One region of the Lysinibacillus sp. FSL K6-0075 genome, then DNA from elsewhere that is predicted to be linked to it. Evidence: predicted binding sites of a transcription regulator. Region 1 holds the regulator's gene; the other holds the start of a gene.

What was found. The regulator NrdR, encoded in region 1, represses ribonucleotide reductase genes. The targets are predictions, from matches to a motif close to AACACNATATATNGTGTT.
Region 2: a site for NrdR is predicted at 6,891-6,908, ahead of MHB65_RS12475 (glutaredoxin). Genes of this name have one in related genera too.

What each region holds. Positions count from the first base shown of each region.
Region 1 covers NZ_CP151947.1:3,585,009-3,597,483, forward strand. The annotation lists gene dnaI (primosomal protein DnaI) at 443-1,372, opposite strand; gene MHB65_RS17565 (DnaD domain protein) at 1,400-2,764, opposite strand; gene nrdR (transcriptional regulator NrdR) at 2,781-3,251, opposite strand; gene MHB65_RS17575 (glyceraldehyde-3-phosphate dehydrogenase) at 3,439-4,461, opposite strand; gene coaE (dephospho-CoA kinase) at 4,668-5,261, opposite strand; gene mutM (bifunctional DNA-formamidopyrimidine glycosylase/DNA-(apurinic or apyrimidinic site) lyase) at 5,275-6,147, opposite strand; gene polA (DNA polymerase I) at 6,160-8,787, opposite strand; gene MHB65_RS17595 (hypothetical protein) at 9,022-9,495, opposite strand; gene MHB65_RS17600 (DNA polymerase I) at 9,692-10,108, opposite strand; gene MHB65_RS17605 (protease modulator HflC) at 10,294-11,304, opposite strand; gene hflK (FtsH protease activity modulator HflK) at 11,304-12,266, opposite strand; gene MHB65_RS17615 (LrgB family protein) at 12,423-12,475, opposite strand, start outside.
Region 2 covers NZ_CP151947.1:2,540,515-2,552,989, reverse strand. The annotation lists partial or broken gene MHB65_RS12515 (cupin domain-containing protein) at 15-230, opposite strand; gene MHB65_RS12510 (PaaI family thioesterase) at 404-895, shown strand; gene MHB65_RS12505 (hypothetical protein) at 1,038-1,970, opposite strand; gene MHB65_RS12500 (hypothetical protein) at 2,104-2,340, opposite strand; gene dut (dUTP diphosphatase) at 2,558-2,995, opposite strand; gene nrdF (class 1b ribonucleoside-diphosphate reductase subunit beta) at 3,008-3,976, opposite strand; gene nrdE (class 1b ribonucleoside-diphosphate reductase subunit alpha) at 3,964-6,057, opposite strand; gene nrdI (class Ib ribonucleoside-diphosphate reductase assembly flavoprotein NrdI) at 6,054-6,413, opposite strand; gene MHB65_RS12475 (glutaredoxin) at 6,410-6,634, opposite strand; cobalamin riboswitch at 6,751-6,929, opposite strand; gene MHB65_RS12470 (hypothetical protein) at 7,230-7,889, opposite strand; gene MHB65_RS12465 (hypothetical protein) at 7,883-8,077, opposite strand; cobalamin riboswitch at 8,279-8,468, opposite strand; gene MHB65_RS12460 (enoyl-CoA hydratase/isomerase family protein) at 8,593-9,657, opposite strand; gene MHB65_RS12455 (enoyl-CoA hydratase-related protein) at 9,672-10,457, opposite strand; gene MHB65_RS12450 (acyl-CoA dehydrogenase family protein) at 10,485-12,143, opposite strand; gene prpB (methylisocitrate lyase) at 12,186-12,475, opposite strand, start outside.

The DNA of each region.
Region 1 (12,475 bases):
TCGATTGGAGCGGAATCTTCATTTTTCTGAGCGATTCTTTACTCGATTGGAGCGGGTTAGCCACCTTCGTGAGCGACTTCCCTCCTATATGAGCGGAGCCACCACTTCTCACAACAATTTCAAAAAAATCTGAGAAAAATAAAAAAAGCTCCGTCCCTCACAAAAGGGACGAAGCGTATGCTCGTGGTTCCACCCTTCTTCCTTCCGACTTACATAAAGTCAGACGAAGCTCAAGGCTAGCTAACGGGCTAGGGACCGGCGAAAGATTATCCCTTTCGCTGCTCAGTAGGTAGTAAATGATGTGCTCACACTAGGAAGTTTTCAGCCGATGACTTCCCTCTCTATAAGCCGATACACAAAATTCATGTCCTCATCAATGCATATTGATATTAAGTATATGAGTCAGTATACGCTCGATTGTCGAAAAATGCAACTATCAATGTTACATCCGACGATTTTTGCCTTGCATTTCGATTGGCACTGTTAAGGCTTTAATTCGCTCCATAATTCGTCCCGCTTTAACTACCTCAATATCACCTTTTTGTGACTGCGCTAAATGATGCTCTAATTCATCATAATTAAAATTAGACGTAATAAAAGTTGGCAATTGCTCTGCCATACGATAATGGAAAATAGTCCCCAAAATCTCATCACGTGTCCAGGCAGTCATGGTTTCCGCTCCTAAATCATCTAGCATTAAAACAGGAGCCTTTTTAATATAATCTATCTTCTCATTCAATGTGTTATCGCCAATGGCATTTTTCATTTCTCGTAAAAACTCTGGAACGAAAACTACAACAGAGCGAATTTTAATAGACGCTAATTCATTGGCCAATGCACCAAGTACAAAGGACTTCCCTACACCAAATTTACCATATAGATAAAAACCTTTTCCAGGTAATTGACCAGTTTCTTTTGTCAATTTTACAAATTGAGCTGCTTTTTGTGCAATCGCCACACGGGATTCATCGTCAATACTTAAATCATGAATGGTTGCTTGTAGCACATCTTTTGGCATATGCATACTTGCAATCATATTCGCAACATCTCGACGTTCTTCTTCCCGTATCTTTTGCTCACAGCGCACATAGTCCATTTCAATAGAATTCCGAACTACCCTTAATGTCGGTAGGAACCCTTTTAAATAATTTGTACAATGTTCTGTATTATCACAGCCACAGCACTCAGTAGATTGACTAATAAATTCATGAAGCTTAGGTAAATTTCGCTCAACATTGTCATAGTTTAATTCATCTGCATGCTGTGCTAAAAATTCCTGCACATGCGGATGTTCTAAAATTTCACGTCGCATGGCTTCATAGCGCTCTTTGAACGAGGGTACATTAATTGCTCGTTTTAATGGTCCATTTATAGGTTCGATTATTGCTCACCTTCTTTACTATTCGCTTTTTCCTAGCATCTCTAATATTTTTTGTCGCTCTTTTTCAAAATCTATAGTACTAGAGGTAGATTCCTCTTGTTTTTCATTCCGTTTATAAAACCATTCAGGCACTTTTTCTTCACGTTGATATCTTGAACGTCCCTTTGTCTGTTGATTCGTTTTATTGGTAGTTTGGGGCTTGTTTTTCCAAGCTGTATATTTATCATGCTCTTGGCGGGCAAGTTCCATTGCTTCCTTAGCCGTCTGGACATTTTTTCGTACCCAGTGATCAGCAATCGTTTCCACATATTTTTTAGGTAGCTTCATATCTGTCGTTAGCATGACATATTCTAACAACGCATTGACCACTCCAATTGGCATGCCATGCTGAACGATTAAATTTTCCGCAAGCTGGACAGATGTTTGCAATGGTTCTTTACCATTATTTATATCACGTAACACCTGGACAGGCGCCGTTGTTTCTAAATAGTATTGGAGCTCCTGATCCTTGGTTTTTAGTCCAGCTTCTGCTGCTGGTAATGGTTCAGTAACGCGCGCAAGTTTGGGCGGCTCCTTAGACACTGTTAATTTATAAAAATCAGCAGCAGCCTTTCGTAAACGTTCCTGGGAAATCCCTAAATCATCATCTAAAGCAAGTATCACTACTTTTTGCATATCAAGGGCTGTTAAATGATATAAAAAGGCCAGCTTGGCTATGGCTTCACGCACTTCGAATGTCAATAAATTGGAAGGAACCAATTGCTCGGACAAACCTGCTTGCAATAAATCAAAATCAAATTGCTCCAAATAAAAAGGATATACTTTTTGTTGTTTATCCTTATGATTCGTATCTACTTGTAAATCTGATGGAATATTAGCATGTACGGGCTTAAAGACATCGATAAAAGCACGAGATACATCCTTAAACGCCGTGTCCTTTACAGGTGACATAAAGCGCTGACGTAAATTGCGATAAGCCTGCTCTCCAATTTTGCTAAACAAAAACATCGACAGCAGCGGGTCTTTCATAAAGCTATCTGCATCTAATGGGCGCTGTAGCTCATATAAAAAACTACGTTCACCAGCATCTTCTTTTTTCCATGTACGCAGCAAACCAATTGCTTCTAGTGCAATACGAGCCTCAAACACTTTACCCATGGGCAACCCTAGCACATTCATTAAATAATAATGTGTCATTTGCTGCTTTGGCATTTGCTCTGCTTCTGCCCATAATGTTAGATAAAGGCTAATTGGCTCTGATCCCGTTAATGGTTGATACAATAATGTAACTAATTGACGCTCCTGTGTAGAAAATGCATGAGGTAGACGAATGTCGAAAGGATCGCCAGGCTGCAATTCCTTATATAAATGGATCAACGTCATTCATCCTCTCTGTTTGCTATGATTTCTTCTCCGTTTGACGTTGAATAATGTCTTTGATTTCCTCAATAAAGACATTGATATCTTTAAACTGACGGTAGACCGATGCAAAACGCACATAAGCGACCTCATCGATTTTGGCTAAACGGTCCATGACCATTTCACCAACATCTTCTGAGCGTACTTCCGAATTTCCAATACGACGAAGATCTTTTTCAATTGACAGGACAAGCTCCTCCAGTACACCAAGTGCCACTGGACGTTTTTCACAAGCACGAATAAGCCCACGAAGTACCTTCTCACGGCTAAACTCTTCTCGTGAACCTTCCTTTTTCACAACGACTAATGGCGTCTCTTCAATTTTTTCAAACGTTGTAAAACGGAAGCCACATGACTCACATTCACGACGTCTACGAATTTCTTTATTATCATCTACTGGCCTCGAATCCACAACACGCGTTCCGTTAAACTGGCAAGATGGACATCTCATATAATTACTCTCCTGGTTTACAACAATTTAATATATCTATTATAACAAATTTCCTACATGTAAGAAAAGTGCATTCACGTTTGTGTGCTCATGATAAATCTAAAGCACCTAAAGTACAAGGAAAGTTTCTACAAAAAAAGAGCACATTGAAACCTTTTCGATTTCAATGTGCTCTCTATAAAGATTATTACGCGTTTACCGTTTCTAAAGCATTTGCCACTTTTTTCACAAGATCTACAACACGTGCAGAGTAGCCCCACTCGTTATCATACCAAGCAAGTACTTTTACTTTGCGGTTGCCTAAAACCATTGTAGAAAGTCCATCAACTGTTGAAGAATACGTTGTTGTATTGTAATCAGCAGATACTAATGGTTCAACAGAGAAATTAAGAATACCCTTCATTGGACCTTCTGTTGCCGCTTTTACAAATGCTGCATTGACAGCATCAACTGTTACATCTGTATTTAAATCTACTACAAGGTCCACTAAAGATACGTTTGGTGTTGGAACGCGAAGTGCCATACCATGAATTTTACCTTCTAATTCAGGTAAAACTAATTTCAATGCTTTTGCAGCACCAGTAGATGTTGGAATAATAGATTGTGCGCATCCACGTGCACGACGTAAATCTTTATGTGGATTGTCTAAGTTCTTTTGATCATTTGTATAGGCATGAACTGTTGTCATTAAGCCATTTTCAATGCCAAATGTGTCATTCAATACTTTTGCTACTGGCGCTAGGCAGTTTGTTGTACAAGAAGCATTTGAAATAACATCATGTTTAGCAATATCAAGTTTATCATCATTAACACCTAAAACAATTGTTACGTCCTCGTTTTTACCAGGTGCTGTTAAGATTACTTTTTTCGCGCCAGCTTCTAAATGCATGGCTGCTTTATCACGTTCATTAAATTTTCCAGTAGCTTCAATAACGATATCTACACCCATTGTCGCCCAAGGTAATTTTAATGGATCACGTTCACTAATAATTTGAACACGTTTACCATTTACAACTAAAGCATCGCCTGCTGGTTCTACCGTACCTTCAAATGTTCCGTGATTTGTGTCATACTTAATCAAATGTGCTAACGTTTCTGCAGGATAGCTTGCGTTAATTGCAACGATGTTTAAATCTTGTTGTACGATAGCCTGGCGGAAAACCATACGTCCGATACGTCCGAAACCATTAATAGCAATTGATACTGTCATTTAAAATATCCTCCTGTGAGTACATACTCAGATTAATTAATTATATACTTTATGGTGATTAGTATAACACAATTTTAAAAAAGATGAACATTATATATTGAGAATATAAAAGTTCTTATTTTCTGAAAAATTATTCTTTATTATGGCGTTTCCCCATAAAAAAATGCGCAGCAAAGTTGGCTTGCTACGCATCGTAAAAGAACCAATTAAATAACACCCCAATAGCGCAGGATTTTTTTTAATTGTTCTTCTGTGTTTTCTATATTTTCATTATTATAAATGACCGCATGTGCACCCTTTTCTTTGACAGACATCGGCAGCTGTGAGTGCATACGTGCCAATGCATCCTCTTTTGTTAAATTATTTCGCTCCATTAAGCGTCGAAGCTGAACTTCTTCACTGACCGATACCACAATGATACGTTCCACAAAATGCTGCAGCTTACTTTCAAATAACAATGGAATGTCCATCACAACATGCTCATGTCCTGCCTCTAAATAGGCATCACGCTGACGTAACATTTCTTTTCTGATTGCTGGATGCATAATATCATTTAACGTTTTGCGTTTGGCAGGCTCATGAAAAATGATATCTCCAAGCATTGTTCGATTTAAATGGCCGTCCTCAAGCAAGATAGCTTGTCCGAAGCTTTCAGCTATGAGGGCTAATGTCTCCGTTCCAGGTTCTACGACATCTCGTGCTACAATATCCGCATCAACAATCGGTAATCCCAGTTCGCTCATCATTTTAGCTACTGTACTTTTTCCACTTGCAATACTTCCTGTAAGTCCGATAATCATTGCTAAATCCCCTTTAATGTTGACAATTTGGGCAATAAACCGAAGTACGCCCACCAATTGTCATTTGACTTGTTGTCGTTTCACATGCTGGACATATCTTTTTCCCATACATTTTTAGTCGATTCTGCATACTTCCGGCTTCCCCATTAATGTTTCGATAATCAGAAATAGTTGAACCACCTGCTTCAATACTTTGACGTAGGACAGCAACAATCTCCTCAAATAATGCACGCTTTCGCTTTTCACTAATGCGATTCATTTTGCGTGCAGGGTGAATATTCTGAGCAAACAATGCCTCCGTTGCATAAATATTGCCACAGCCCGAAATGATTTGCCCATCCATAATCACTTCTTTTACTGCTTTATTTTCATACTTTGGTAGCTTAGATTTTGTTATAAAAAAGTCACAAGCATGCTCATCAAATGGCTCTGGTGCCATTTTTGTTAATGGCGCATGATCTTCAATTTTTGTCAGAAAACGAAGTTCACCAAAACGGCGAATATCTGAATAAATCAAATATCCTCCATCTGCCATTTCAAATGTTGCATGGATATGCTTTTGAAACTTCGCCTCATTAATTTCATCGGGTGAATTCACAACAAACCATGCACCTGTCATACCTAAGTGACTGACAAGGACATATGGAACATCATCCTTCAGCAAATGAAAGAAAATATATTTTGCTCGTCGTTCAATTTTGGTAATTGTCATCTGGGACATCGTTATTTCAAAAGTATCAGGCTCAGCTTGTTTGACAATACATTGTTTACCCTCACTAAAAGAGAAATGTACTCTTTCAGAAAGTTGAACCTGTTGAATGGTACGTCCTTCAACCTTTGGCTTCAATGCCTGGACGACACCTTCTACCTCTGGTAATTCAGGCATTTGAACCCCTCCTTATTTTGCCTCGTACCATGTTGAACCATGGTTAAAATCTACTTTTAGCGGTACTGAAAGCTCAATAGCATTTTCCATGACCTCTGGTACAATTTTTTCCAGCAATGCAATCTCTTCCTTAGGTGCTTCAAAGATTAACTCATCATGCACTTGAAGCAGTAGTTTGGCCTGCATCTTTTCTTTTTTCAATCGAGCATCCATATCAATCATTGCTTTTTTAATGATATCAGCAGCACTTCCTTGAATTGGCGTATTCATTGCTGTACGCTCTGCAAAACTTCTTAAATTAAAGTTGGAGCTTGTAATGTCTGGTAAATAGCGGCGTCTATTTAATATCGTTGTAACATAACCATTAAATTTCGCATTTTGAACAATGTCATCCATGTACTGTTTTACGCCAGGGAAACTTGCGAAATACTTTTCAATAAAATTGGCCGCTTCCTTACGCGTGATATCTAAGTTTTGTGAAAGGCCATAATCACTAATACCGTAGACAATTCCAAAGTTAACAGCTTTCGCTGCGCGACGCATATTACTATCCACCTCATCTTCCGATACATGGAATACATCCATAGCTGTACGTGTATGAACGTCCATTCCTTCTCGGAAAGCCTCAACAAGGTTTTTATCTTCTGACATATGTGCAAGTACTCGTAATTCAATTTGCGAATAGTCAGCAGAAAATAGTATCCAATCCTCTTTTGATGGTACAAAGGCTTGACGAATTTTGCGACCCTCCTCTAAACGGATTGGGATGTTTTGCAAATTCGGGTCTGTAGAGCTCAAACGTCCTGTCGCAGTTAAAGCTTGCTGGAAGCGTGTATGCACCTTGCTATCTGATGCATGAATTTCCTTTAGTAAGCCCTCAATATACGTGGATTGTAATTTTCCAAGCTGACGATACAACAGAATATGTTCAATGATTGCATGCTCTGACTGTAATTTTTCCAGTACATCTGCAGCAGTGGAATAGCCTGTTTTAGTCTTTTTAATTACAGGTAACCCTAGCTTATCGAATAAAATCACACCTAATTGTTTAGGTGAATTAATATTAAACGTTTCTCCAGCCTCCGCATAAATTTCTTGCTCAATCACCACAAGCTTGTCATTAAGCTCTTGCCCCATTTTCTCTAATGTAGCACGGTTAACTGTAATCCCTTCACTTTCCATTTCACTTAAAATTCCTGCCAATGGTAGCTCTAGGTTTTTATAAAGATCGAATTGTTCATTTTCCTTTAATAATGCTTCCAGCTTCGGCTGTAATGACCACACAGCAAAGGCTTTGCGACTTACATGCTGTGCAAGCTGATCCAAGTCAGGTATTGCACGCTTGACACCTTTTCCATAAACCGCCTCATCTGATTGAACATCATAATAGCCTAATTCCCTTGCAAGTGTGGCGATATCATCGCCACTTAATGCTGGATTATTTATATAAGAGGCAAGTAGCAAATCAAAGTCAACGCCAGCTAATTGAATCCCTGCTCGCTTCAATGATGCTTGAGCCGCCTTTGAATCGGACATATATTTTATTTTTGTGGCATCTTCTAACCAACGACGGAGAGTATCTGATTTTGCTGCACTTTCAAAAGGAATATATTGCGTCTTTGTTCCATCTGACAACGCAATTCCTAGCTGCTGACAAGTGTGATAATGCTCATTTTCCAGTTCAACATGCACAGCCATCACATCTTGTAAGTCCTCAGGTTGAATTTCCTGAACAAGGTCATAGTCGAAAGGTGCTTGCTCTTCTTCGTGCACTGTAAAGTCACTTTTATCAAGCAGTGATTTAAAGCCAAGCTCACGCCACACACTGATTAATTCATCTTCTTTTGGCCCATTATACGCAAGATCAGCGAGTGAAATTGTGATTGGGGCATCCGTATAAATCGTTGCCAACTGCTTACTCATGATGGCCTGCTCTTCATTAGCTACCAGCTTTTCCTTCATTTTAGAAGCTTTCAATGTATCCATTGCTTCATAAAGTGCTTCAACGGAGCCATGCTCTTTTAATAATTTTACAGCCGTTTTTTCACCGACGCCTGGTACACCAGGAATATTATCGGAGGAATCCCCCATCAAGCCTTTCATATCAATAATTTGGAGCGGCGTTAACCCGTATTTCTCTGCAATAAAGGCTGGTGTATTTTTCTCTATTTCCGTAATACCTTTTTTCGTTATATAAACGGTTACTTGCTCTGTCGCCAGCTGTGTTAAATCACGGTCTCCAGAAACGATGATGACATCCATATCCTGTGATGAAGCCTCTTTAGCAAGCGTTCCGATAATATCATCCGCTTCATATAATTCTTGTTCATATTGCTTGATACCATAAGCATCAATGAGCTTTCGTAAATAAGGAAATTGCTCTGATAATTCTGGTGGTGTCTTTTGACGTCCACCTTTATATTCTGTAAAGGTTTCATGGCGGAATGTTGTTTTCCCAGCATCAAAAGCAACCAATATTTTCGTTGGTTGTTCTTCCTCTAATATTCTTTGTAGCATTGTTGTAAAGCCGTATACAGCATTAGTATGAATGCCACTATCATTCGTTAACAATGGCAACGCAAAAAACGCGCGATACGCTAAACTATTACCGTCCAATAATAGTAATTTATCCTTGGTCATGATTTTTTCCTCCTGCGTTGTCTTCTACTTCTACTTTATCATAACAATACATTTCAAGTAAAAAAAGCAGGCGTCCATTCGCAAGGTTATCCGTTACTTTTCATATCCTATCCATCACTTTTAAAGTGCTATTCGTCATTTTTAATGGTCTATCCGCCACTTTAGCATTCCTATCCATTCAAAAAAAGCCAATCGCACATAGCGATTGACTTTTTTAAAAATATTCTAACATCATTAACGCATATTACCTATAATAGATGAACGACTATCTTGCATTTTTTTGATAAAGTTCGTCATTGTATCAAAAGCTTCATTGCGTTTATTACTCAAACCTTGTAAACGTAGCATATCCATTTGCTGTGAATTACTTAAACCATCTATTTGACCTTTAACATCTTGGATTTCTCGATCAAGCGCTGAATGTGTGTCTTGATCTTCTACAGGTATAGCTGCTCTTTCCTGATGTAACCCTGCTAACTGTGTATTCAAATCAGCTAGCTGTTGATTTCGTTGTTGAACACCCTCTAGTTGATCTTTAAGTTGGTTTTCTAACAACTGTGCTCGTTGTGATTGAACTGCCTGTAATGCCGATTCTAGATCCATGCCTTGAATATCAATTGGTTGAATTTGGCCATTGGCAGAGGATTGCCCTGCCCCACTAAATAATAAACCTACTGCTAATGCGCTTCCAAATACTACTTTCTTCATCTTATTCCTCCTCATAGTAAAGTGCAATTTCATTTATCATAAATAATGAAGGTTAAAATTAGGTTAAATAATAAATATTTATCTCCGCTATGTGAAGCCTAGCAACTTGTCCTTAGTGTGATTATCGCTGTTTTATCATAAAAAAAGACTTTCATTCAGAAAGAATAGCTTTTTGAATGAAAGTCCATAATGGACGTTATTGATTTGATGCACGATAAAAAATTTCTTCATATATCACAGTTAATATAAATGCATTCATAAAGGCAAACACGAGGAATAAAGGCATGCCACCTAATTGTGGGTGTGTTAACTCTTGATTAAATACCATCACTGTACTAATTTGTGCTAAAAAGAAAATTAAGCCAATTCCAACTTGCCAAATAGGACGCTTGACCTTTCGTTTTTCATACCAAAATAATTTCTTAAAAAGGTTTCTTACATCATCTGCAATAATGATACTGACTAAAAAGATACTAACAAAAAATACTGGTATATGATAAACACTCTTCGTCATCCATGAAAAATCGGATAGACGGAAGAAAAGCGTCAATAACGATGCTATACTACAAGCGATCCCTAAATTTTGGAGCCATTTGCTAATTTGTAATTTCAAAGCCCTTACCCCCAACTATTCTTTTTTAAACATTATCATTCTATCAAATTATCGTTGATTGGGGAATACAAACTTATAAATTTCTATTATTTTCATACTATAATAATCCGATTTAATGGATAGTTATAATTATATAGCAACAAAAAAGTCGTCTCTTTCACTACAGAGACGACTTTAATTTGCGTTTATTTTATATAACCAGACAAGATATTGGCATATGGTGAAGTAGATGGCAAAATAATAACCGTATCTTCTCCAACCGTTTTCTTATAAGATTCTAGCGTGCGGTATAAGGAATAAAATTCAGGATCTTGAGAGAATGATTTATTATAAATCTTTGCAGCTTCTGCTTCTCCTTCAGCTTGAATAATAGCCGCTTCCTTATTAGCAGTAGCTAGCATTTCTTGTACTTGTTGGTCAGTTTGAGCTTCAATACGACGTTTCTGAGCATCCCCTTCAGACAGATAGAGCTGAGCAGTTGATTCACGTTCTGAAATCATCCGTGTAAATACGGATTGTTCATTCTCTGCTGGTAGGTCTGTACGACGAATACGTACGTCTACTACTTCTACTCCATATTTATCGTTTTGCAATAATTCATTTACTCGCGCTGTTACACGATCATTTAGGCTACCTCGTGAAGAGTCCTCATCATTAATAATTTCATCATATCTTAATTGTCCAAGCTCTGTTCGGATAACAGAGTAGATGAATTCTTCCATTCGGGACTCAGCTTTGCTCAGTGTTCCTGCATTAGAAATCAACGCTTTCGGATCTGTTATACGCCAAACAGCATAATTGTCAATAATTATACGTTTTTTGTCCTTTGTATTAATTTCTTCCTCTGAGATATTGTAGGTCATTTGATTTTTAGGTAGTCTCGTAACACTTTGTATAAATGGTATTTTCATTTTCAAACCGGGCTCTCGTTCAAATTTCACAACTTCCCCAAACTGTCGAACAACTGCGTATTCAGATTCTTTCACAATATAAACATTGGCAAATATAATGATGGCCGCTGCAAAAACTATTGTTAGCGTAACAGCAAGAGAAAGAAATTTTTTAGGATTCAGGGGTCCTTTTTTTGGCATTTCGACTACATTCTCCCCTGAACTACCTTCTGAAGGAGCAGTTTTTTTACCTTTACCGGATAAAAAATTGAGGAATTTATCTAGATCCTTATTTTTTTTGTCCATTAGTTACCGCTCCCTTCTTTTTTCTCTGTTTGTGCCTGCTGAGGCTGTAATGCTTGTAATGGTAGGTACTTCATTGTACTGCCATCATCGTTCATAATATATATTTGCGCTTTTGGTAATACATTTTCAAGTGTCTCTAAAATTAAACGCTCACGTGTAATTTGTTGATTACCTTTATATTGCTCATACATTTTATTAAATACAGCGACATCACCTTGAGCTTGCTCAATACGGGCTGTTTTTGCACCTTGAGCCTTAGAAATAATGGCATCTTTTTCACCGTTAGCTTCACTTATGCGCTGATTTTTATACTTATCTGCCTCATTGGTTTTAGTATTCTTTGTTTCGCGTGCATCCGTTACAGCTGTGAATGCGGCACGAACTTCTTTGTTCGGTAATTCAACGTCTTGTAACTTCACACCTAACACGCCAATCCCAATATCATATTTTTCTATTAATGAGACAAGTAGATCACGTGTTTTTGCTTCAATTTCTGCTTTACCGTCCGTTAATGCAGCATCAATTGTTGAGCTACCTATAATGGAACGAATCGCGCTCGATGTAGCGCTATGTAAAATCTCCTCTGGGCTCTGTGCGTTAAATAAAAATTTACGAGGATCAGTAATTTTCCACTGTACTACAAGATCTGTTAATACAATATACTCATCACCTGTTATCATCTTTGTTTCAGCATCATAGGCTTCAAGCTCTCCTGCTTTATTTTGCTTATAGCCAAACTGCAAACTAAATGTTTCTTTTGACAAAATTTCGACCGATTGCACTGGCCAAGGTAATTTAAAGTGAAGACCTGGATTTGTCACCATATCATCGGCACGACCAAATGTAACAACAACAGCTTGTTCTGATTCATCTACCGTGTACCATGAAGTAAAAACTGTAATAAGTGCAATAATTCCAAATATTCCAAGTCCAACTAGCATTAGTGTCCTTTTCACACTCATGTCTGTTCCTCCCTTTTGCTTAGTACTATTGTTTACGGGAGACCTTTATAAAAAGTTTCAAAATATTTTTATATAATGCTTGTAGAGGAGAGAATCTTCTTTATTTTCCGCTTCACAAAAGCTTTTCTGAAGCAATACAAAAAATCCTGTTACCTTTTATGGCAACAGGATATTGATAACTAGATGTTCAAATACAGGGAAAATGGTAG
Region 2 (12,475 bases), 1.0 Mb from region 1:
TTACGTTTTTCTTCTTATCGTTCAGTATACCATTCATCCAATACTGGTTCTAGCCATTCTGTTTCACCAGGTGTCATGGCTAAATGAACAAACCAGCTTTCTTTTGTCGCACCATGCCAGCGTTTTACATTCGGTGGAATATTCACGACATCTCCCGTTTTTAAAAGCTGTGCCGACTTCCCTTCTTCTTGATACCAGCCCTCCCCACCTGTCACTAATAAAATTTGTCCAACTTTATGGGAGTGCCAAACCGAGTTTTCTTCATAGTTATGCTTCTAGTTTAAATAATTTAAAATAGATAGAATATTTAGATTTTTGTTGATGGAATGGAAATAATTAATTATACTTAAATGATTAACGCTCGTTTAGAAACAGATAATACTAGAGTATTGGGGAGAGCAAAATGGAAGAATTAAGCGTAGAAAAAGCAATTCAAGATATTTATCCGGATGACATCGCTTGGTGTTATGGGTGTGGCCGACTGAATGATGATGGTCATCATCTGCGCACGGGTTGGCTAGAAGAAAAGACAATCACCATCTATACACCTGAATCAAAATATATGGGGATTCCGGGATTTATTTATGGTGGTTTAATTGCTTCATTAATTGATTGCCATGGAACAGGGTCAGCGGCGCTTGCTTTGCATCGTAAAAATGGACATGAAATTGGTGATGGAGCGGAGCCACCTCGATTTGTAACGGCTAACCTTAATGTAGATTTCCTGAAGCCAACACCACAACATGTTCCATTAAAAGCAATTGGGACTGTTGAAGAAATTCATCCGAAAAAATGGAAGGTTGAAACCGAAGTTTACGCTCAGGATACGCTTTGTGCTCGCGGTACAGTAGTTCTTGTCGTAATGCCTAGTACTTTTCTAAATAAGAATGATTAGCCCTTCTCAAAATCAAAACAAGTTAGCCCTTAACAAAGGTTAACTTGTTTTTAAACTTACTACTATCTTTCTTCCTGCACTTAGGTCTCAATAGACAGAACGAATTAATCTTTTCTTCTCCATAACTTACAAATTCAACTGTTTAAGCAAGATTGAATTGGCTTTGTTTCTCATAAACCCAAGCTGCCATTACATTTATATCGTCGAATCCGAATTGACCCATTCCCCAAAAAGGTGTCATGACGGCTAATTGTCTGTGACCATCATCTCGTGTTCTTTGACCTATACTAAAAGGCTTAGGCTTCTGGCTAGGGTCCATTCGTGTAGAAAAACTAGCAGGCACTAAGCCTGTATTATAAGGAGCAAACTGGAACCCTAACACATCTTCAAAATGCTTTTGTAATTTAAATTTTCCCCTTTGTATGCCTACATAAACGAAACTAATATTTAATGGCAACGTATCATACATATTTTTAATAATATTTATTCGAGTTGTGTCTTGAGTATCATAATATTTATAATAGGATTTCAAATCGTCAAACTTTCCAGAAACTATATAGGGAAAATCATTTTTACTTCTTTTTGGTAGAGGGTACCAATCAAACATTGCGGTTGCTCCGTCTTTAGTATGTAAGGGATACGAAGAATAGTCTGTATTACTTTGAAATAAATCCAGAGTAGAGAAATCCATATTTGTTTCCAGTAGCTTAGCTAAACGAATTTGCATTCTCATGGTTGGGTAAATTTTTCTATCAACTTCCCAGCTTATAGGGATACCTCTATTTTCTAAACTACTATTGATGGCTGTCAGGAGCGCAGGTGAAGCTTCATTATCTGTTACATACCATCCGTTTCTATAATCCTGTTCAGCATCGATGTAATGTACATAATGATTGTGCTTCGTTAAAAAATTTAGTCTGCCCTCTAGGTTTTCTTGATAACCAAAACGCCCTAATCCTTCCTCCATCCCAACAAAAACATAATTAGCATTCTTTAAATTCCCATACTGAAAAGAGGTTTCAAATACCTCCAGCTCATCTTCTGTTAAATAGTATTTTTCATTCTTCCTATTCATTTTTTATCCTCACTATCTTAATAGAATAAACTCTTCTCCTTAAATAACAAAATAAAGAAGAGCACATATCATTCGTACTAATATATGTGCTCTTCTATTCATTCATTAAAGCGTTTTTAATGGATTTACAAAATCATGGAACGGTATTACTAATAACTGTCACAAAGCCATTTCTCGCAGCAGTTCCCATTAACGAAAAAATGGCATCACTAGCTGTTTTGTTAAACACATGCCATTGGTCAACCGTTGCATCATAAATCAAAACGTCTGGCTTTCCAGTCAAAGGTTTGTCTGAGGATTGTACCAATGAATAGAGATCAAAATGAGCTATGCTGCTGCCTTCTTGATTGAAGAAATCATATTGGTCCATTTTATAATAACCTCCAATCACGGTGCTGTGGACAGACCATGTGAAGTTTGCCGGCTGTTTGACCTTACTGCCTTTGTTTTTTATAAAAGTATGGTGCATTTCTTCCATATGAACCCTATCATTTCCTTCTGCTATTATAAATGACAACAAAAAAATCCTGCATCTTCGCAGGATTTTTAAGTAAACTTTATGAAATTTCTATTTGTATATAGCCAAGCTATTTCGTACCACTTGCTCCAAATCCAGATGCCCCACGGACCGTTTGAGATAATTCATCTACTTCCACTAATTGAATGGATGGAACAAATTGAATAACCATTTGGGCAATACGCATGGATTTTTCTACGATAAATGGTTCTTGACCATGGTTGATTAAAATAACGCCGATTTCGCCTCGATAGCCTTCATCTATTGTGCCTGGGCTATTGAGTACAGTTACACTATGCTTTAATGCTAGTCCACTTCTAGGTCGAATTTGTGCTTCTGTTCCCTTAGGTAATTCAATCTGAATACCTGTTTTAACGAGTTTGGCTACGCCTGCTGGAATCTCTATGGCTTCGATGGAATAGAGATCCATGCCCGCATCACCAGGGTTGGCTTGTATTGGTAGCATGGCATCATCGTGAATTTTTTTGATTTTTACTTCTAGATTCATTGTGCTTCATCCTTAACGATTAAAATTGAATGTGTCATCTGTGATCGGCGCAACTTTTGCCTTGGCATAGGTAGCACCCTTTTGTGAAAAGAAATCATATGTGGAGCCTTCATTACGAATACCATTCATCACAATCGGATTGACTTCCTCTTCTGGGAACATGGCTTCAAAGCCGACATTCATTAGTGCTTTATTAGCATTATAACGTACATACGCTCTCACTTCAGGCGATAATCCTGTTTCCGCATAAATATCATCGGTATATTTCATTTCATTTTGATATAAATCTAATAATAGCTCATAGCCCCATAAATGTAGCTCTTCTTGTTTTTCCTTTGAAAATTGCTTGAATAGATTTTGAGCAAAAAATCCAACTGCTACACCATGGATAGATTCGTCGCGCAAAATAAGTGAAATGATTTCAGCACTGTTTCGTAGGAAGCCTTGTCCCCCTAAGTACAATGGATAGAAAAAGCCAGAATAGAAAAGGAAGGATTCGAGCATGACGGATGAGAACATTGCTTTCCATAAACTCTCTGGATTGCCTTCTTCAATACTATTATAAATATCTGCAATTTTATTTGCCTTATACTGTAGGAATTCATTTTTCTTGACCCACTCAAATAGCTCGTCTATTTCTTCATTTGTACAAAGCGTTGTGAAAATATAAGAGTAAGATTTGGCATGGATGGCCTCAAATGCATCAAAAACAGTTAGGACAGCCTTCTCCTGTAAATCGTCTGTATAAGCGGCAACACGATTCATCCCTATATTTGTTTGTACAGTATCTAGTAAGGTTAATCCTGCAAATACTTTTTTATATGTGTCTTGATGCTCAAAGCTTTTCCATTGCTTAATATCTTTACTGACCGCAATTTCTTCAGGAAACCAAATTTGCTTCCATTGCTGATCCCAAAATATTTGGGCAAGCTCACTTGTTGCTTTATTCCAATTGACGGCCTCATAGATTATATTTGACATGCTACACACTCCTCTAAGCTTTGTAATCGTTGACGAACATAGTAAACAGACTTAATGCCCTTTACCCATGCATAAATGTATACTTTAGCCAATTGTTCGGTTGTCCAATTGTCTGTTACATAAAGTGTCATGGAAATACCTTGGTCAACGTGTTTTTGAGAAGCTGCGTATAAATCAATTAAATCATACGGATTTACATCATATGCCTCCACATATAAATGGCTGTTGTCATTTGTTAGATGAGGCATTGGATAAATCGTTCTACTATCAGCATAATCACGAACCTCTACGCGCTCTGTACATGGTGCGATTGAAGCCGTACAGCTACGAATATATGAGATACTGCCAGTTGGGGCAATAGCCAAACGATAGGAATGGAATAGACCGTATTGCATTACATCCTGCTTTAACGTTTCCCACATCTTGTTCGTAATGATTGGAATATTGCCAAGTGCTTTCAACACAACAGGTGAAAGTTCTTCTTCAGTCTTAGTTATATATTGGTCAAAATAGCTACCTGATGCATAATCACTGTCCTCAAATCGGTAGAAGGTTGCAGCTTTTTCTTTCGCCATTTCCATCGAAGATTTCAGTGAGTAATAGTTCATCGCTTCCATAAAGTGATCCATGAAATCAATCGAATCTTTTGAGCCGTACAAGATGCCCTCCGTCACGAGATGCCCATGGAGGTTCATACAGCCAAGCCCTACAGAATGCATTAATTGATTGGCTTTTGCAACTGACGGTACATTCTTGATATGTGTCATTTGTGACACATTCGTTAATAAGTGCATGGCTGTATCGACTAATGCGCCGAAATCATTGACTTTACTTGCTGCATGGATATCAATAGACCCTAAGTTACACGATACATCGAGTCCATAGTCATTTGGTTGATCTTGGTCCGTAATAATACTTGTCTCTTGCACTTGCAGAATTTCGGTACAGAGATTGGACATTTTTACGCGACCAATGTTTTTTAAAGGATGTACCTTATTGACATTATCATCAAAGATTTCAAACGGATAGCCCGATTCAAATTGTGCTTTTTTCACCTCTGTGTAAAGCTTACGTGCATTCAAACGTTTAATTTTACGAATTTTAGGGTTATCAAGTAGCTCGTAATACATTTCTGAGATGGAGATCTCAGACATACGTTTGCCATATTCTTTATATATATCATATGGGCTAAACAAAACAATATCTTTATCGCGTTTCATCAGTTCGAAGAAAATACTAGGTATAATAATTCCTGTTGAAAGGGTTGCGAGGCGAATTTTATCATCGGCATTCGGTTTTTTAGATGAAATGAAATTTTCTATATCTGCATGGAAAATATTTAAATAAACAACACCAGAGCCATTTCGTTGCCCTAGCTGATTCGAATAACTGAAAGAATTTTCTAACAGTTTCGCAACTGGGATGACACCACTTGCACGATTCAGTATCTCTTTAATTGGATCCCCTAAAGGGCGTAAATCTGTTAAGTTGACCCCAACCCCACCACCAAGGCGTGATAGCTCTAAACAATAGCCAATGTTTTCGGCAATACTATTCATGGAGTCATCCATTGATAATTTAAAGCAGCTTACTAATTCACCACGTGCTTTCTTGCCACTATTCAATGCAGTTGGTGTGGCAGGTTGATAGGCTTCCATCATCGCTTCGACAGAACGTTCTGCTAAAGCTGTGTTGCCTTGAGCCAAATACAAAGCAATAATAACAATACGATCCTCATATTTTTCTAAAATCTCTTCGCCGTCACGACTTTTCATAGCATAGCTATCATAAAACTTGCTGGCGCTCATAAAGGATGGGAATCGGAAATTATAATCATAGGCTTTTTTATACAACTTCTTAATAAATTCCATTTCGTACATGTCGATAAATGCTTTCTCATAGTAGCCCTCATCAACTAAATAGCGGATTTTTTCCTCAATATCTATAAAATAACGCAAACGTACGTTGACATACTCTAAAAAGTAGCGGCGCGTAGCTTCACGATCTTTTTCTAACTCAAGTAATCCAGTTGTACTATAACGATTCAGTACGTCATTATTAAGCTTTAAATAGGTTTTCATCTCATTACCCTCGTTTCATAAAACGTTTGTATTGCTTCATAATCTGTTTGATTGCCTCGTAAATCTAATTTCCTTACTAAGGGTACATGATAGGTAGTAGCAATTTTCTCACCAGCAGCGCCAAATACATGATGGCCAAAGTTACTATTGCCACTGGCAACTACTCCTTTACAAAAATCTCTGTTTTTTTCTAAAAAGCGTTGCACCTTCGCTGGAATGTCACCTAAACCATCTGTGTAGGTAATTAAAAGATACGGCTTATTCAGTCGCAATTCTTCAGAGAGCTCGATAGCTTCTGCCTTTAATTTGGATACAACATTTCGGACATTGCCTGTACGACTTGCATAAACGATCATAGGGTAATCAACTCAATTTGAGAAACAATTTCCTGAACATCTCCTATAAAGGTTTCATTCATTTCTAAAACAGGCACACTTAAAAAACCTGCATCTATAATGGTTTGCTTAGCTTGTTCATCGTGATCAATGTTAACAATTTCTGCTTCAAGTCCTGCACGTTGTAATTCAGATTTTACCCACAGGCATTTTGGACAAATTGTTTTCGTATAAAGTTTCATAGAAATCCCTCTTTTCATAAAATAAAAAGGCTATCTCTTTAAGAGAGATAGCTAAAATGGAAACGTTAACATACTAAAAATACCGACGTTCCCATCTCTTAATCCCCGAAGAAATGATTAATTTGTTTTAGAAAGGCAGGTCTCCTGGCTTTGCTTCATTCTCTGATTTCCTTCCCATGCGCATGCACAGTGGATGCTATCATCGTCAGCTTAACAGTTGCGGGGACAGCGTCGGAATTGTACCGAACTTCCCTTTTAAACTACATATAGTAGTACCTTAGTAAAACGAACACAATATATTGTTGTTGTTCAATAGTTTTAAGTTTACCATCCTTCAAATGAAAAGTAAATCTAGATTCTAAACTTCTTTATTTTTGGATTATTCAGTATTTTTTATTATGTAGTTCGAAATAGATTATCACTAATTACTTATACCTAAACAAAATATATATTTTAAACGATGTACGAGATTTTCTATTAAAATCTATCTACAGTAAATCTATTCATTTATAGAATGCCTAAAATAATCTTGAATAGCTATGGAAACAGTCTATATTCTGAAGAAAAATAGACTGTTTGACACTAGGAACATCTATTAGTGCTTTTCAATAAACAGGGCCAATTCCTTATAAAATTCCGGCGTTGCTGCAGAATTTGTATGAAATTGAGGATTATATTTGGATAAAAGCTTATATAATTTAGTTGCAGTTAATAGATTCTGTTCTCTATCGTAAGCCCTAAAACGATCATAGACCTCTTTCACTTTCCCATTTACTGAATGAGAAAAGTAATATTGCACTTCTTTATCCTCTAAGTAGTCTAGTTGCCACTTGTAACATATTAAATTTGTGAGGAAAAACATTTCTAATGCTGGCATTTCCCCACCTTTCATTAGCAATGTCATGCCATAATCAAAGGCATTTTCTAACCATTTCACTCCATGACGGTCCCTGTAAAAACGAATTAATTTTTGTAGACCATGCCCTTGTTCTTTCACAAGATACGAGTGAATATTCGTATTTCCAGCATTTCTTTCCCATTCATCAAGAGAAAATTTATATTTTCTTATCAGTTTCATCCAAAGCTTTTGAAGTTTTTCTTCAGAAATAGCGTGTGTTTGTTTATTCCATTTTAACAGTATCTCTAAATATTCTAATACAAAGCATCTCTCTAGCTCAAAATGATCCAAATTTCTAAATAGAGTATCTTGATCAATATCAATGCTATCTTCTAAAATTTTTTCATCTATCAGCATTCTATTGCCCCGACTAACTCACGTTTTATATTTAGATAGGCATAATTAATATTTTTGTAATCATCAGGATTTTCTTGTATTAATATTTTGATATAAACTTGTAGGGAAATCATGTGCTCACTAGAAAGGTTGTTCATTATTTGCTGCTTTAATTGATTTTCATAAAATAAAATTGAATGTGATGTCATCTTGTTCACTCCTATTCGTTCATAAAAAAAACATCTTTCCCCTTAGGTAAGATGCTAGCTATGACTTAAATACTACATAGTTCTTCAACCAATATAAAATAAGTCGTCTATACTGAATAGAGACCCTTTTCTTGGTTGTCGCACTATGAGTATGATGAAGGTAATTCGTCACACTCAACACCCCCTATCCTCGTAGGTTTTTTGGCTGTACTAGACAAAGGCAGGTCTCCTGGCTTATGATCATCACACATTTTCCCTTCCCATTACATGACATAACAGTGGCTTTGAAAATGTACTCCGAATTACAGTTGCGGGACAGCGCCGGATTTTCACCGAACTTCCCTTTTAAACAAACTCATTATGAATTTGTACCTTTATCCTGTTATTCCGTTTTTTATAGTATAACATATCAATCTCTTTGCTAACTTACTTCGCATATCACTACAAACAAGAAACCATCTACCTTTTAAATAGTAGATGGTTTCAACGTTTATCAATAGAAAATCCACTTGTTTTTACTTTTTTACTGTCGCATTACGATCTTGAAAGAAATTTTCTAGGTCTTTATCTGTAAATTCATTGAATGTTTGATAGGTATATTGTGGATTTCGGTCCTTATCAATGACAACAGAGCGTACACCTTCAAAGAAATCCTCATGTCTTAAAAAGTTTTTAGCCAAGATTAAATCTGTCGCAAAGCATTCCTCTAATGTCTTATCTTGAGCATCTATCAGTTGCTTTAACGTAATCTTTAACGATGATGGAGATTTAGATAGAAGGAACTGCTTTGTTTCTTGCGCAAATTTACTTGGATCATTGTCTAAGGATTCAACTATCTCTTCCACAGTATATTTTGAAAAATGCTGATCGATCTTATGTTGGAGGTGAGCAAGATCACTGTTTGTTAAAGGTGTACTTGAATAGTCCTCCATTAATTGGCCTAGAGCTGTGCTGGTCTCCAATGTATGCCAGTCTAATTGTTCAATGCGCGCTAGGAAAGTGTCTAACTGATCGCTTGTCATGTAGCAATCTGCGCCATTGGCAAAGAGAACATCCGCAGCTCGGATGACCGATGCAGTTAAGGCTAAGTAGTATCCTACATAGCCTGGTGCTTGATTTAAGAAATAGCCAGCTCCAACATCCGGAAAGAAGCCAATATTCATTTCTGGCATAGCCCATTTCGTTCGTTCAGTGACGATTCGGTGGCTTGCCCCATAGGTTAATCCGACCCCACCTCCCATGACAATGCCATCAAGGCAGGCAATAATGGGTTTAGGGTAGTGGTAGATCGCCATATCTACTTGATATTCTTCTTCAAAAAAGATTTCAGCATTTTTGAAAGCTTCCTGACTGGAGCGAGCTTTATAAAGTGTTTTAATGTCACCACCTGCGCAAAATCCCTTCTCACCAGCTCCTTTTAGGATGATTAGCTGAATTTGGTCATTTGCTCGCCATTCTTTCAGTTTCTCTCCGATGGGCTTTAGCATTTCAGTAGAAAGTGAATTTAAGGCTTTAGGACGATTCAGTGTAATGGTTGCTGCGCCGCCGTCACTGACAGAAAATAGTACTTCGTTCGTCATATCGATTCCCTCCTTTAAGAATGTTTAAAGTCTGGCTGTCTTTTTTCAATAAATGCCTGAACCCCTTCTTTAGCATCCTCTGTTAAAAACAACTCTGCAAAACGTGTTCGTTCAAGTTCTAGCCCATTTTGGAGATGATCTTTGCCGCCCTGTATGACACATTCAATTGTACGGGACACACTTGTCATACTTTTACCCTCAACAAAGGACTGCGCAATCGCTTTTGCAGTTGACAGAAGCTCCTCTGGTTCTGTCACCAGTTGAATAATGCCTAATCGTAGTGCTTCGTCGGCACTTAGTTGTTTACTTGTTAAAATCAATTGTAGTGCCTTTGCTTGCCCCGTGATTCTGCTCAATCGTTGAGTCCCCCCGAATGTCGGCAATAAGCCAAGCTTTAATTCTGGTAAACCAACAATGGCATTATTTGATGCAATTCTGAAATGACAGCCTAATGCTAACTCTAATCCTCCTCCAAGAGCTGGACCATTAATAGCAGCAATAACAGGCTTTTTCATGGATTCAATTTCATCACATAGTGCTTGACCTCTCTCAGCCATCTGCAATGCTTTTTCCTGTTGCCCAAAGGCAGAAACAAATTCCTTAATATCTGCACCAGCGGCAAAAAATCGTCCAGAGCCTGTCATAATGATAGCATTCGTTTGTTCGTCCACAGCTAACTCTTTGAGAATGAGTCGAAGATTTTCAATCGATGCGGATGATAAAGTATTTGCTGGTGGATGATCTAAATGAATGATCGTGATGGCACCTTCCTTGCTTACATTGGCAAAAGTATCGACCATTATCGTTTCCCTCCTATTTAATAACAATTAACTTATCGATTTTGGATTGTTAATAATACTTCTAGCAATCTCTCGCTTTTTCATAAAGAGATTTTGATGAAGCGGGATGTTTAGTTGTTGAATAGCATCTAGCCAGATTTTTCGCTTTTGTTCATTTGTTTCAGCAGCACAAATAATATCAATTGTACTTTTTTCTATTTTACGGTAGCCCTCCTGACAGATGATATCAGTCATCAAGTGCTTCGTTTTTTCATTTGCGTTTTTTTCAGTTCTTAGTAAAGAAGCTTCCATAACATAAAGATCCTTCGCTATATCAGCCAACAGACGCATGTATTCCTGCTCTTGTTCCAAATGGATCTGTGCGTCTGTAATGACAGTAAGAGCTATTTGCCTTAAATAGTTGGAAAGCTGGATGTATTGCTGATTTATTTCAGCTGGCTTATAGGCTTCAGGCGCATTATACGTAGAAGGTGCGAGTGTATATTTTTTATATAACATTTTCGCAATGGTTAAACGATTGATTTCGTTTGTCCCTTCAAAAATACGGCTAATCCTCGCATCACGATACAATCGTTCTACCTCATAATCTTGCATATAGCCATAGCCACCATGTATTTGTACAGCTTCATCTACAATTTTGCCAAGGGCTTCTGAGCAATTGACTTTATTAAGGGCGCATTCCAAAGCGAAATCGGCTATTTTATGAACCATCGACTCTTTACTAGCTAACTCAATCGCATCATCCATTTCTCCAGCTGTCCGATAGGCAGCACTTTCTGCCCCATATATCGAAATGGCCATGTCCGCAAGCTTTTCCTGTATCATAGTAAAATCAACAATTGGCTTGTGAAATTGCTTCCGTTCCTTCCCGTAACTCACAGCTAATTGTAGAGCCTGTTTGGCAGTGCCGATGTTGGAGAAAGCTAGCTTTAGACGTGCCATATTCAATATATTCATCGCCACTTTATGGCCTTTTCCAACTTCGCCAAGTACATTCTCCCTCGGTACGCTAACATCCTCTAATATAAGGGTAGCCGTCGAAGATCCCTTAATGCCCATCTTCTCTTCTTCCTGTCCCACAGATACCCCTGTAAAGGTACGCTCTACAATGAAAGCAGTCATGCCTTCACTTGTTTTGGCAAAAACAACAAAGATATCTGCTAGCTGCGCATTGGTAATCCATTGCTTTTCACCGTTTAAGATCCATGCAGAGCCATCTCCATTTAAAATCGCATTTGTTTTGGGATGTAATGCATCTGAACCTGCGTCTGGCTCAGTCAATGCGTAGGCTCCAATCCATTCACCTGAGGCCAACTTTGGTAAGTATCTGTGCTTTTGTGACGCATCTCCAAAATAGACATAGGGCAATGTGCCGACTCCTGCATGAATATTGTAAGAGACACTAAATGAGCCGCCATAGCCCATTTTTTCTGCAACGAGCCCTGAAATTTTTTTATTGAGTGCCAGCCCCCCATAGTCTTCGGGTATCTCAATGGCTAGTAAACCAAGGTCACCTGCTTTTTGAAATAACTGACGAGTAACTTCATATTGATGCTTTTCAATAGCTGTAGTATTAGGTGAGACATCCTGTTTAATGAAGAGCTCTGCCGTTTTTGCGATGAGCTCTTCCTCATCTTGAAAGTCCTCTGGTGTAAAGATGGTCATTTTGTCCTCTAGTTTATCCATACTAGCCCTCCTTGAAAGAAAAGGAGAAAAACAACTTTTCTCCTACTTTATTTCCTCTTTCGGTAAGATGGTTTTCGCCAACTCACTATCTAAATCTTCAAATTTGTAATAGGAAATGGTTTCATATAATTCACTTCTCGTTTGCATATCCTCAATAGCATCTTTCTGAGTTCCTGTGTTTTTTATTAAGGTAAACACTTGCTCATAGGCTTTGGCTGCAACTCTCATGGATGTAACGGGATAAATCACCATCGAATAGCCCATTTTTTCAAACTCCTTAGCGGTATAATAAGGCGTTTGTCCAAATTCAGTCATATTAGCTAATAAGGGAG